One region of the Pradoshia sp. genome, then DNA from elsewhere that is predicted to be linked to it. Evidence: riboswitches for the same ligand, from Rfam matches in the RefSeq annotation. Region 1 holds a riboswitch; each other region holds the start of a gene.

Region 1 (3,282 bases):
ATCGCCCGGTACTTCTTATTCGTTTTCTCTGCCTGTCCGACACTGATAGTATTCAAGTCAATGACATTATCCAGCATCCGGACCTGAATACGAATCAAGCGCTCCAGTACATTGGCTGGAACCGCCTTTGCCAGGTTGATAGAGGATAGATTACAAACAACGAAATCACCAGGCTTACGGACGATGACCAAATTCCCTTCCTCATCCTCATATTCCTTCACAATCGTTGTTGCCGACATATTTTGCGCAATTTCTGTACATAGATTGCTGCAATAAATAGATGTACGGCCTTTCCCGTTCACATGCTTGTTCGGATTCTGGCGATTAACTTCATCACGGTAGAAAATATACGGTGTGCCTGTCTCCAGCTGGGAGATCATCACGCGTGCCATAATATCCATTGCACGATACGTTCTGCGCGGAAGGAGCGGATGATTAACGGCTTCCATATACTTCTCCGTAAAGTATTTCTCATCGTTCTCATCATAGAAGTCCTCAAGGCCAAGCAGATTGCCGTTCTCGTCCTTCCAGCCCATGATGCTCTTTACCTCATGCGGGCAGAATGTGTGCCATTCCCCGATGCTGCGCCCGTTCTCGTCCACCTTTTCAAGCTGCTCCATGAATAAATCGGGAATACATACCCCTGTGAATATGTCATGAGCTTTGCGGCGCTCATCCCCATTATTCGTTTTCAAATCAAGGAACCCATTCATGATGTCTTTATGGAATACATCCAAGTAAACAGCAATTGCGCCCTGCCTTTGCCCGAGCTGGTCGACACTGACCGCCGTATCATTGATTAGGCGAATCCATGGCACGACCCCGGAGGAGTTGCCCTTGAATTTCTTAATATCAGAGCCTAGCGCCCGAAGCTTGCCGTAATAGATGCCGACACCGCCGCCATCCTTTGACAGACGGGCTGTATCCCAGTTGTTCAAATAAATGCCGTCTAAAGAATCCTCAACTGTGTCAATGAAGCAGGAGGACAGCTGGCCAAAGCTCTTGCCGGCATTCGCAAGCGTTGGTGTCGCAACGGTCATGTACAAATGACTGAGTGCCCAATAAGCTTCTTTGACAAGGCTCATTCGAACGTCAGGCTTTTCATTTTTCATCAATTGCAGGGCAATCACCAAGAAACGCTCCTGCGGCAATTCATAGAGACGGCGCTCATGATCTCTTGCTAAATAACGGTCCGCAAGCAAGAACAAGCCTATGTAGTTGAAGATATAATCCCTTTCAGGCATGATTTCCGCTGCTGCCTCGTCCAATTCACTTCTCGAATAGGCCTGAGTAAGCTCCGCTGAATAAATGCCCTTCTCGACAAGCGTCTGAACCAACTCAGAGAAGGAGCCGTATTTAAGGTCCTCCTTATACCCGCGGTTCTCCGCTGCCTCCGCATACAGCTTTTGCAAATAAAGCCGGGCTGCGAGGAACGTCCAGTCAGGTGCATCCATCGCAATCTTATTGAGCGCATAATGAAGAGCTGTCTCAATTGCCTCAGACTCCTTGCCGCGGGCCATCATCTCCATCAGCTCATCGATATTCAGCTTATACTCCTGGGCGGTCTCTTCAATCAATCTTTCCGTCTTCCTTAACCGTTCCATAATCAATGCATCCATCTCCCTTTATCTATGAAATTATCTCCGAAGGCAAAAAAATAACCCGCTCTATGAGTAGAGCGGGTGAAAAGATAACAAGGAACAGCACATATATCGAATATGAGCCCTCAAATGCCATCATTTCCTTCCTCACTCCCCGGAGAAAATTGAAATTCAAAAAATAAGACAGGTCTCCTGACTTGTGCGTCACCCTCACCAAACCCTTCCCGTATCATCACCTCCAAAAGGAGACAACCCGATACAGTGGACTATGTTTAGTTCGTCAGCACTTACAGTTGCGGGGGCAGTATCGAACTCTCATCGATTTCCCTATTAAGCGTCTATACGCATCTTATTCCCTAGCTAATACTATATATTGATTTCATCGTTAAATAATCGACCATATATGGTGTTTCTATCATATCGAATATCGGTCCCTATTACAAGGAATTAATTTTTCCTACCCAAGAAAAAAGACACCCACTGTACACGAAAAAGTACAGGGAGCGTCCTTATTATCGGTTAATATTGTCTCATCTTAATAAAGCTTCTCAATTGCTTGGCAGCACTGACCATATGGCGGAGCGAGGCAACCGTTTCCTCCTCCCTCCTTGTCTTCAGCCCGCAATCAGGATTAACCCAGAATTGACTTAGTTCAAGCACCTCGAGGCTATCCTGCATAATTTCAAGCATTTCCTCTGTAGATGGAATACGCGGGCTATGAATATCATACACCCCTAATCCGATTCCCTTTTCATAGGGCGTATGCTGTAAAGATTGAATGAATTCACCATGGCTTCTTGATGTCTCAATGGAGATTACATCAACATCGAGCGCTTCAATCGGCTTCACAAAATCATGGAAATCACAGTAGCACATATGTGTATGGATTTGCGTTTCATCTTGGACACCTGATGTTGCAAGGCGGAAGGATGGGATTGCCCATGTCAGGTATTCCTGCCAATCCACCATTCGAAGGGGCAGTCCTTCTCTTAAAGCCGGTTCGTCCACCTGAATAATGGTAATTCCGGCTTGCTCAAGGCAGTCGATTTCCTTACGAAGGGCAAGGGCAAGCTGATTAGCAACATCCTTGCGCGGGATATCATCTCGGACAAAGGACCAGTTTAAGATAGTCACAGGACCAGTCAGCATTCCCTTCACCGGCTTCTCGGTCATCGCTTGCGCAGCAGCCGTCTCCTTCAAGGTCATCGGCTCAAGCCACTTCACGTCTCCATAAATGATAGGCGGCTTCACGCAGCGAGACCCATAAGAGACCACCCATGCCTTTTCACTCAAGGCAAAGCCATCAAGCTTCTCTCCGAAATATTCAACCATATCTGTCCGTTCAAACTCTCCGTGCACAAGCACATCAAGTTCCAAATCCTCTTGTATGCGAATCCACCGCTCGGTCTCACGTGCAATAAACGCTTCATAGGATTCATCGGAAATGATCTTATTTCGCCAAGCCTTACGCGTTTCCTTCACTTCCTTTGACTGCGGGAAGCTGCCAATGGTTGTCGTCGGGAAAATCGGCAGGTTAAGCTTCTGCGCTTGAATATCTCGGCGAACAGGATAGGGTGAAGATCGTTTAAAGTCCTCTGATTCAAGAGTCACCCCTGTGACAGCCGGCTGCACCGCTCTCCTATTTCCGCCAAGAACTATCCCTGGCTTCTCAAAGTACGTA
Region 2 (3,282 bases), on a different contig from region 1:
AAATCCAGCAGCTCAATCGAATGCTTAATATCAAGATGATTGGTCGGTTCATCCAAAAACAGCAGCTTAGGTGATTGAGCCAATGCCTTTGCAAGCAATACACGCTGCTTTTCCCCTCCGCTTAAATCTTGAAAATATTTATGCTTAAAGGCAAGGCAATTCGTTTTCTCAAGGCATTCTTCCACAATGATATGGTCTTCTTTCTTGTATGTATTAAATAGGCCCCTGCCTTGATACGGATACCGCCCAAGCAGAACAATCTGCTCAACCGTGAAATCCAAACTCACAGTATGCTCCTGACTCAAGACAGCCGTCACCCGAGCCAGCTCCTCAGTGCTATAGTCACGCGCCTTTTTCCCGGCAATCTCAACCTTTCCGCTCACACTAAGATGCCTCGGGTCCAAAATCGCTTTAATGAAGGTGGTTTTTCCACTCCCATTCGGACCTAATAAAGCATAGAATTCACCCTTTTTCACTTGCATAGAAACATCGTTAAGAACCATCTGTTCTTTCCGGTACCCTGCACTTACGCTACATACTTTTAACATGCCATTTTCCTTCTTTTTATTCGTTCTCTTATGAGTAAATAAGTAAACACAGGCGCCCCTATCAAGGCGGTAATCACGCCAATTGGCAATTCCTGCGGGCTGACGATGGTTCTTGCCACCATGTCGGCAAGAACCAAATATCCTCCGCCAATCATCATTGACAGCGGAATGAGGTGTTTATGGTCAGCCCCCGTAACTAAACGGACAAGATGCGGGATGACTAAGCCGACAAAGCCAATCGCACCAGATACTGATACGGCCGCTCCTGTCAGGAGTCCAGCGCTGATCAGGAGAGTCAGCTTTTTCCTTCTCACATTCATCCCTCCATATTGAGCTGCTTCATCACCAAGTGCGAGTGCATTCAACTCCCTGTAATGGAACAAAATCACGGCTGAACCAACTGCAAAGAATGGAAAGAATAGACCAATATGCCCCCAGTTTTTTAAAGCCACACTGCCCATCAGCCAATTCAAGACCTCTCGCATTTGGTCTCCCGATGATAGAGCAATAATGAGCGATATGACCGAGCCAATGAAGGAGTTCAAGATAATGCCTGATAAAATGATTGTTTCATTCGCATATGTCCTGCTCGCCGCTTTCGTGATTCCAAAGACCAGAAACAAAGAGGCGAAACTGAATATAATTGCCACTAGCGGCAATGTATAGGATCCAAGGAAAGCAATTTCTACCTGAAAGAACAAGACAATCACCGCTCCAACCGAGGCCCCTGATGAAACACCAATGGTATAAGGATCAGCCAGCGGGTTTTGCAAAAGTCCTTGGAATGCCGCACCTGCCAGGGCAAGGGCACTACCGACCAATAACGCCAGCAAAATGCGAGGCAAGCGAATATTCCAAATAATCATCTCGATATTTTTCTGACCATCAAAGAATCCTTCATACCCTGTTATATTTTTGAGGAGAATGCCGACAATCTCCCCTACAGACAATTCAGCACTTCCACTCAGAAGACCCCAAATGACCGCGGCCGCCATGAACAAAATGCTGCCCGCGTAAAGGGCAGTCATCTGCACTCCTCCATGTTTTCCTTCTCTACTGCTCATCTTTTCCACTCCATCATTTCCTTGGTGTAAGTTAATTGCCAGACAATAAAAAAACCTCAGCCCAAAGGATGAGCTAAGGATTCACGCATGTGCTCTTGTGAATGCTTTAAGCCTACTTTTCCCTCCGAAAAATAAGTGCTAAAACCATGAAAAGCAGGTCTCCTGGCTTATGGCGGCATTACTCGCCAATTACAGTAGCGGGGGCTGCACCGGAGTCTCACCGGTTTCCCTATTCTCCCTTGAAAAGGGCACTTTTATGGAATAATCAGCTATTTTATTCTTTCTTCATTTTACTGGAACATAGGACAATACGCAATTCTTAATCAGGAAAGTTCAACCCTATCTCTTTTGCAATCAATTCAAAGGATTTTTTCTTTGCCTCGAAGGAATGTGTAATCGTGGTCAACATAATTTCATTGACGTGAAAACGCTCACTAAGCTCGGCCAGATGCCTGCCGATTGTCTGAGGAGAGCCAATAATCATACGGCGCCGATTATACATAATCCGTTCCCGTTCATAGATGGAAAAGCTCTGATCTAGAATCTCATCCGGATGAGGCGTCCCTTCCCTCATAATCCCCTGAGCCAGCCAAAGCATGGATAGATCAAGCGAGCCAGCCAAATACTCGGCCTCCTCGTCCGTTTGAGCACATACGGCAAAAACCGTGACCATGCCTTCTGGACGTGACAGTGTTTCAGATGCTTGGAATTGATTCAAATAATGCTGCATATTCTCTTCCGCAAATTCGCTGTTAATAAATAACGCAAAATTATACGGAAGACCTTTATAGGCAGCAAGAGCAGCGCTTGATGAACTGGAGCCCAGCATCCAAAGCTCTGGATGCTCCCCAATGACAGGGGTAGCCGTCAATCCATAATACGGATGAGAATCCGGGAGACGGTCATGCAAATACCAGTATAGTTCATCCACTTGATCGGGAAAACGATCCTTGCTCGGAATTGGACGTCCATCCTGCAAAGCCCTCGTCGCCCTCGGCATGCCGCCGGGCGCTCGTCCCACACCAAGGTCTATTCGCCCAGGCGCAAGCCCAGACAGCACTCGGAAATTCTCTGCAACCTTATAAGCGCTGTAATGCGGTAGCATTACACCGCCAGTTCCAACTCGAATACGCTTTGTCTGTGCAGCTATCCATGCAGCTAAGATCTCAGGAGAGGAGCCTGCAAGCCCCAGGCTGTCATGGTGCTCCGAAACCCAAAAGCGGGAATAGCCTAATTCATCAGCAAGTCTTGCCAGCTCTACTGTATTGCTTAATGCCTTTTCTGTCGGTTCTCCAGCTGCCCGTGGTGATTGATCCAAAACACTGAGCTTTAACATCGGTATAGATAGCCTCCCTTAAGGATTGTTCTTCACCCTGTTCACTTCGACACTTTTCTCATGGCATAGTACATTTTACAATTCCAATAAAAGAAATAGGAGCGAAATCCCCCTTGTTTTAATAATTTATGAACATGTGCTTTGACATCCTTCTGCTTGGCCACTTTGCCATCAGCAAGATAAATGCCCACCAATCCTTGATTCACCATCTTATGAAAATGTTCATCCGGAATCTTTTCGATGTCCCGATTGGCCTGTTCTAAAAAGAAGCATAAACGTTCTATCATCTTCTGCTCAGATTCATAATAAAAACAGAAGTTCAAATCATTACCGA
Region 3 (3,282 bases), on a different contig from region 1:
AGAAGCTTGGGCGTATTCTTGACAGAATTCGTAAGCAGGAGATGAAGCTCGTCAAGGAGGCTTCCATTATCGGAACAACGCTTGCAAAGGCGGCCAATGATCCTGTCATATTTGAGCAGGAATATGACCTTGTCATTGTAGATGAGGCGAGCATGGCGTTTATCCCGCAGATTGCCTTTGCCGTAAGTATGGCAAAAAGAGCGATTGTTTGCGGAGATTTCAAACAGCTGCCGCCGATTGCAGCATCAAGGGGGCAGCTTGTTGATACATGGCTGCGGGAGGATATATTCCACCGTGCTGGTGTCGCTGATATTGCGAGCGGCGGCGTATTGCATCCACATCTATTCCTCTTGAAGGAACAAAGAAGGATGCATCCGGATATATCTGCTTTTACGAATCAATATTTATATAATTCCCTTGTCGGAGATCATCCAAGCGTGCAGAAGAGCCGGGAAGAGATTGTGGCCCGGGCGCCGTTCGAACAAGCGGCTTCCATTCTGTTAGATGCGAGCTTTACTGGTGAGCATTGTTTTAGCGGGGGCACCTCAGGGTCAAGGATGAATATCATGCATGCCCTGCTTTCTCTGCAGCTGCTTCATGAAGCCTACCAGGGCGGAAGCAAATCAATCGGGTATGTGACACCATACAGGGCTCAAGCCATCTTGATGGAGAAGCTTCTTCAAGACTTTTATCCGGAGCAGTATGGGGCAGGTGCGTTTATGGCCGCAACTGTGCATCGTTTCCAGGGGAGCGAGAGGGAACTGATGATCTTTGATACGGTCGACTCGTATCCAGAGAGAAGAGCTGGTATGCTCTTAACGGGTAAAGAGAGTGAGCGTCTATTGAATGTGGCAATCACAAGGACAAAAGGCAAGCTTATTCATGTCAGTGATGTGAATTTCTTGAAGAATACGATTCCGAGATATAAAACCTTGCATCAATTCATTGATTTCCAGCTTCAGCACAATAAGACGGTCGGGATGGACCAAATTGGAAAATGGATCAAGCATCCTCATCCAAAGCTTAAATGGATGTATGCCCGCAAACTAGATGATGTGCTGAATGATGTAAAAGAGGCTCAGAGTCAAATTATTCTATCGCTTCCTAATCGCTGTATTTTATCGAAGGAGCTTGCACAAGCACTGACCACAAGACCAGCTCGTGCGAAATTAGCTCTCTATTCAAAAGAGGAGCATCCTTATTTAGACCCGGATCTTCATATACAGGAGGGACCTCCATTCAGCATGATCTGTATTGATCGCCGTTTCTTATGGCTGGGCATCCCGATTGAAGCGAATAGAAATGTTGATCCGCCTTATGTAGCGGTCAGACTCGACTCGGAGGAAACCATCAACTATATCCTGCAACAATTACCACGTGGTTAGGAAAAATATGTCCTTTGCTATTTTCTTTAGATAGTTATATAATCTTATATACAAGATATAGTTTGTGAATAAAAACACAAATACAAGATATTGATTAAAGTGCAGTTAAGGCGCCATTTATGGCTTAATAGGGAATTCGGTTAAAATCCGGAACTGTACCCGCAACTGTGAATGCTGATGAAATAAGTAATCCACTGTGAAGAGACTTCATGGGAAGGGCTTAGAGTAAAGGGAAGCATGAGTCAGGAGACCTGCCTTATCGAGCAATCGTTTTGCCTTTATCGGGAGCAATGAAGGTGGATAGTAGCAGCAAATGAAGAGTATATTCATTTTTATGCAAATCCAATCCCATTGCCTGAAGATAGAGGTGATGGGATTTTTTATTTGGGAGGCGTATTGATATGAGTAAGGTGTGTATAGAAAAAACGTTGGCGGAAACTCAGTCTGTTGAGGAATTATTGAGCTCATTTAATGAAATTGTTCATTTGACGAATCCTGAATTAGTCAATGAGAATGCAAATATGAATGCGTCTACTCCAATGGGGCAGATGGGGAAATTCGCCAGTGAGTCTGCACGCTTTTTTGCGAGAGAAAACCTATTATCTGAGGAAGTAAAAAAGGCAATTGAAGCTAATTTGCTTTATCCGCATGATTTGGATTTTATGCCGACCGGGACAACAACCTGCTGTCAAATTCCGCTTGGACAAATGCTTACGAAGGGATTTGACACCGGTCATGGAAGCATGCGTCCGCCTAAGGATATATCAAGTGCAATGGCGCTGGCCTCTATCATATTGCAAGCAAACCAAAATATGCAGCATGGCGGTCAGTCATTCCCGATGTTTGATGCTGATCTTGCTCCATTTGTCCGTAAAACCTATGAGAAGCATGTAAAGCGCTTAGAAGCCTATCCAAGTGATTGGAGCAAAGAAACGATAGAGCAAATCGCTTGGGAGGAAACGGAGAATACCGTATATCAAGCTTGTGAAGCCTTCGTACATAATTGCAATTCCATGCATTCACGCGGGGGCGGACAGGTGCCGTTTGTGTCTGTGAACTATGGAACAGATACAACGAAAGAAGGGCGGATGCTTATTAAAAATCTTTTGCTGGCAACAAAAGCCGGGCTTGGCAATGGGGAAACACCAATCTTCCCAATTCAAATCTTTAAAGTGAAGGAAGGGGTTAACTTCAATGAGAATGACCCTAACTATGACCTTTACTTATTGGCCCTGGAAACGACTGCTGAACGTTTATTCCCGAATTTCAGCTTCATTGACAGCCCGTTTAATAAGCAATATTATGATGGCACACATGAATCAGAGGTAGCCTATATGGGATGCCGTACAAGGGTGATGGGCAATAGACATGGTGTTGAGAACAGTATTGGGCGTGGCAATCTTTCCTTCACATCCATTAACTTAGTTAAGCTGGCGCTCCTGTCCAATACGCTAGAGGATTTCTATCGTCGACTAGATGACATGTGCGATCTTGCCATAGTTCAGCTTTATGAGCGTTATCTATACCAAGCTGCGAAACAAGTGCGTCACTTCCCATTCCTGTATACACAAGGAGTTTGGAAAGGAGCAGAAGAATTAAACGAGGATGATCAGCTTAAGGAAATCCTGAAACAAGGTTCACTCGCGTTCGGATTCATCGGGCTTGCAGAATGTGTGAAAGCCTTGACTGGTTTCCATCATGGTGAAAGTGAAGAATCCTACGAGCTTGCCCTTGATATTATCCGCTTCATGAGGGAGAAGGCGGATAAGGCAGCAGAGACCTATGATTTGAATTATTCCTTAATTGCAACGCCAGCAGAGGGACTTAGCGGAAAATTCGTGAAGAAAGACCGTCTTGAATTCGGCAGTATAAAAGATATTACAGACCGTGAATATTA

Evidence for each region. A riboswitch is a leader RNA that binds a small molecule or an ion and turns the genes downstream of it on or off. The one in region 1 is predicted to bind cobalamin.
Region 2: linked by a shared signal. The riboswitch ahead of ACI35L_RS14820 (FecCD family ABC transporter permease) and the one ahead of ACI35L_RS06740 (ribonucleoside-diphosphate reductase subunit alpha) in region 1 are both predicted to bind cobalamin.
Region 3: linked by a shared signal. The riboswitch ahead of ACI35L_RS10640 (anaerobic ribonucleoside triphosphate reductase) and the one ahead of ACI35L_RS06740 (ribonucleoside-diphosphate reductase subunit alpha) in region 1 are both predicted to bind cobalamin.

Annotation. Positions count from the first base shown of each region.
Region 1 covers NZ_JBJEFJ010000067.1:45,263-48,544, forward strand. The annotation lists gene ACI35L_RS06740 (ribonucleoside-diphosphate reductase subunit alpha) at 1-1,604, opposite strand, end outside; cobalamin riboswitch at 1,767-1,968, opposite strand; gene metE (5-methyltetrahydropteroyltriglutamate--homocysteine S-methyltransferase) at 2,121-3,282, opposite strand, start outside.
Region 2 covers NZ_JBJEFJ010000168.1:25,295-28,576, reverse strand. The annotation lists gene ACI35L_RS14825 (ABC transporter ATP-binding protein) at 1-548, opposite strand, end outside; gene ACI35L_RS14820 (FecCD family ABC transporter permease) at 542-1,612, opposite strand; cobalamin riboswitch at 1,748-1,883, opposite strand; gene ACI35L_RS14815 (LLM class flavin-dependent oxidoreductase) at 1,932-2,948, opposite strand; gene ACI35L_RS14810 (tetraprenyl-beta-curcumene synthase family protein) at 2,990-3,282, opposite strand, start outside.
Region 3 covers NZ_JBJEFJ010000112.1:25,415-28,696, reverse strand. The annotation lists gene ACI35L_RS10645 (DEAD/DEAH box helicase) at 1-1,385, shown strand, start outside; cobalamin riboswitch at 1,478-1,658, shown strand; gene ACI35L_RS10640 (anaerobic ribonucleoside triphosphate reductase) at 1,787-3,282, shown strand, end outside.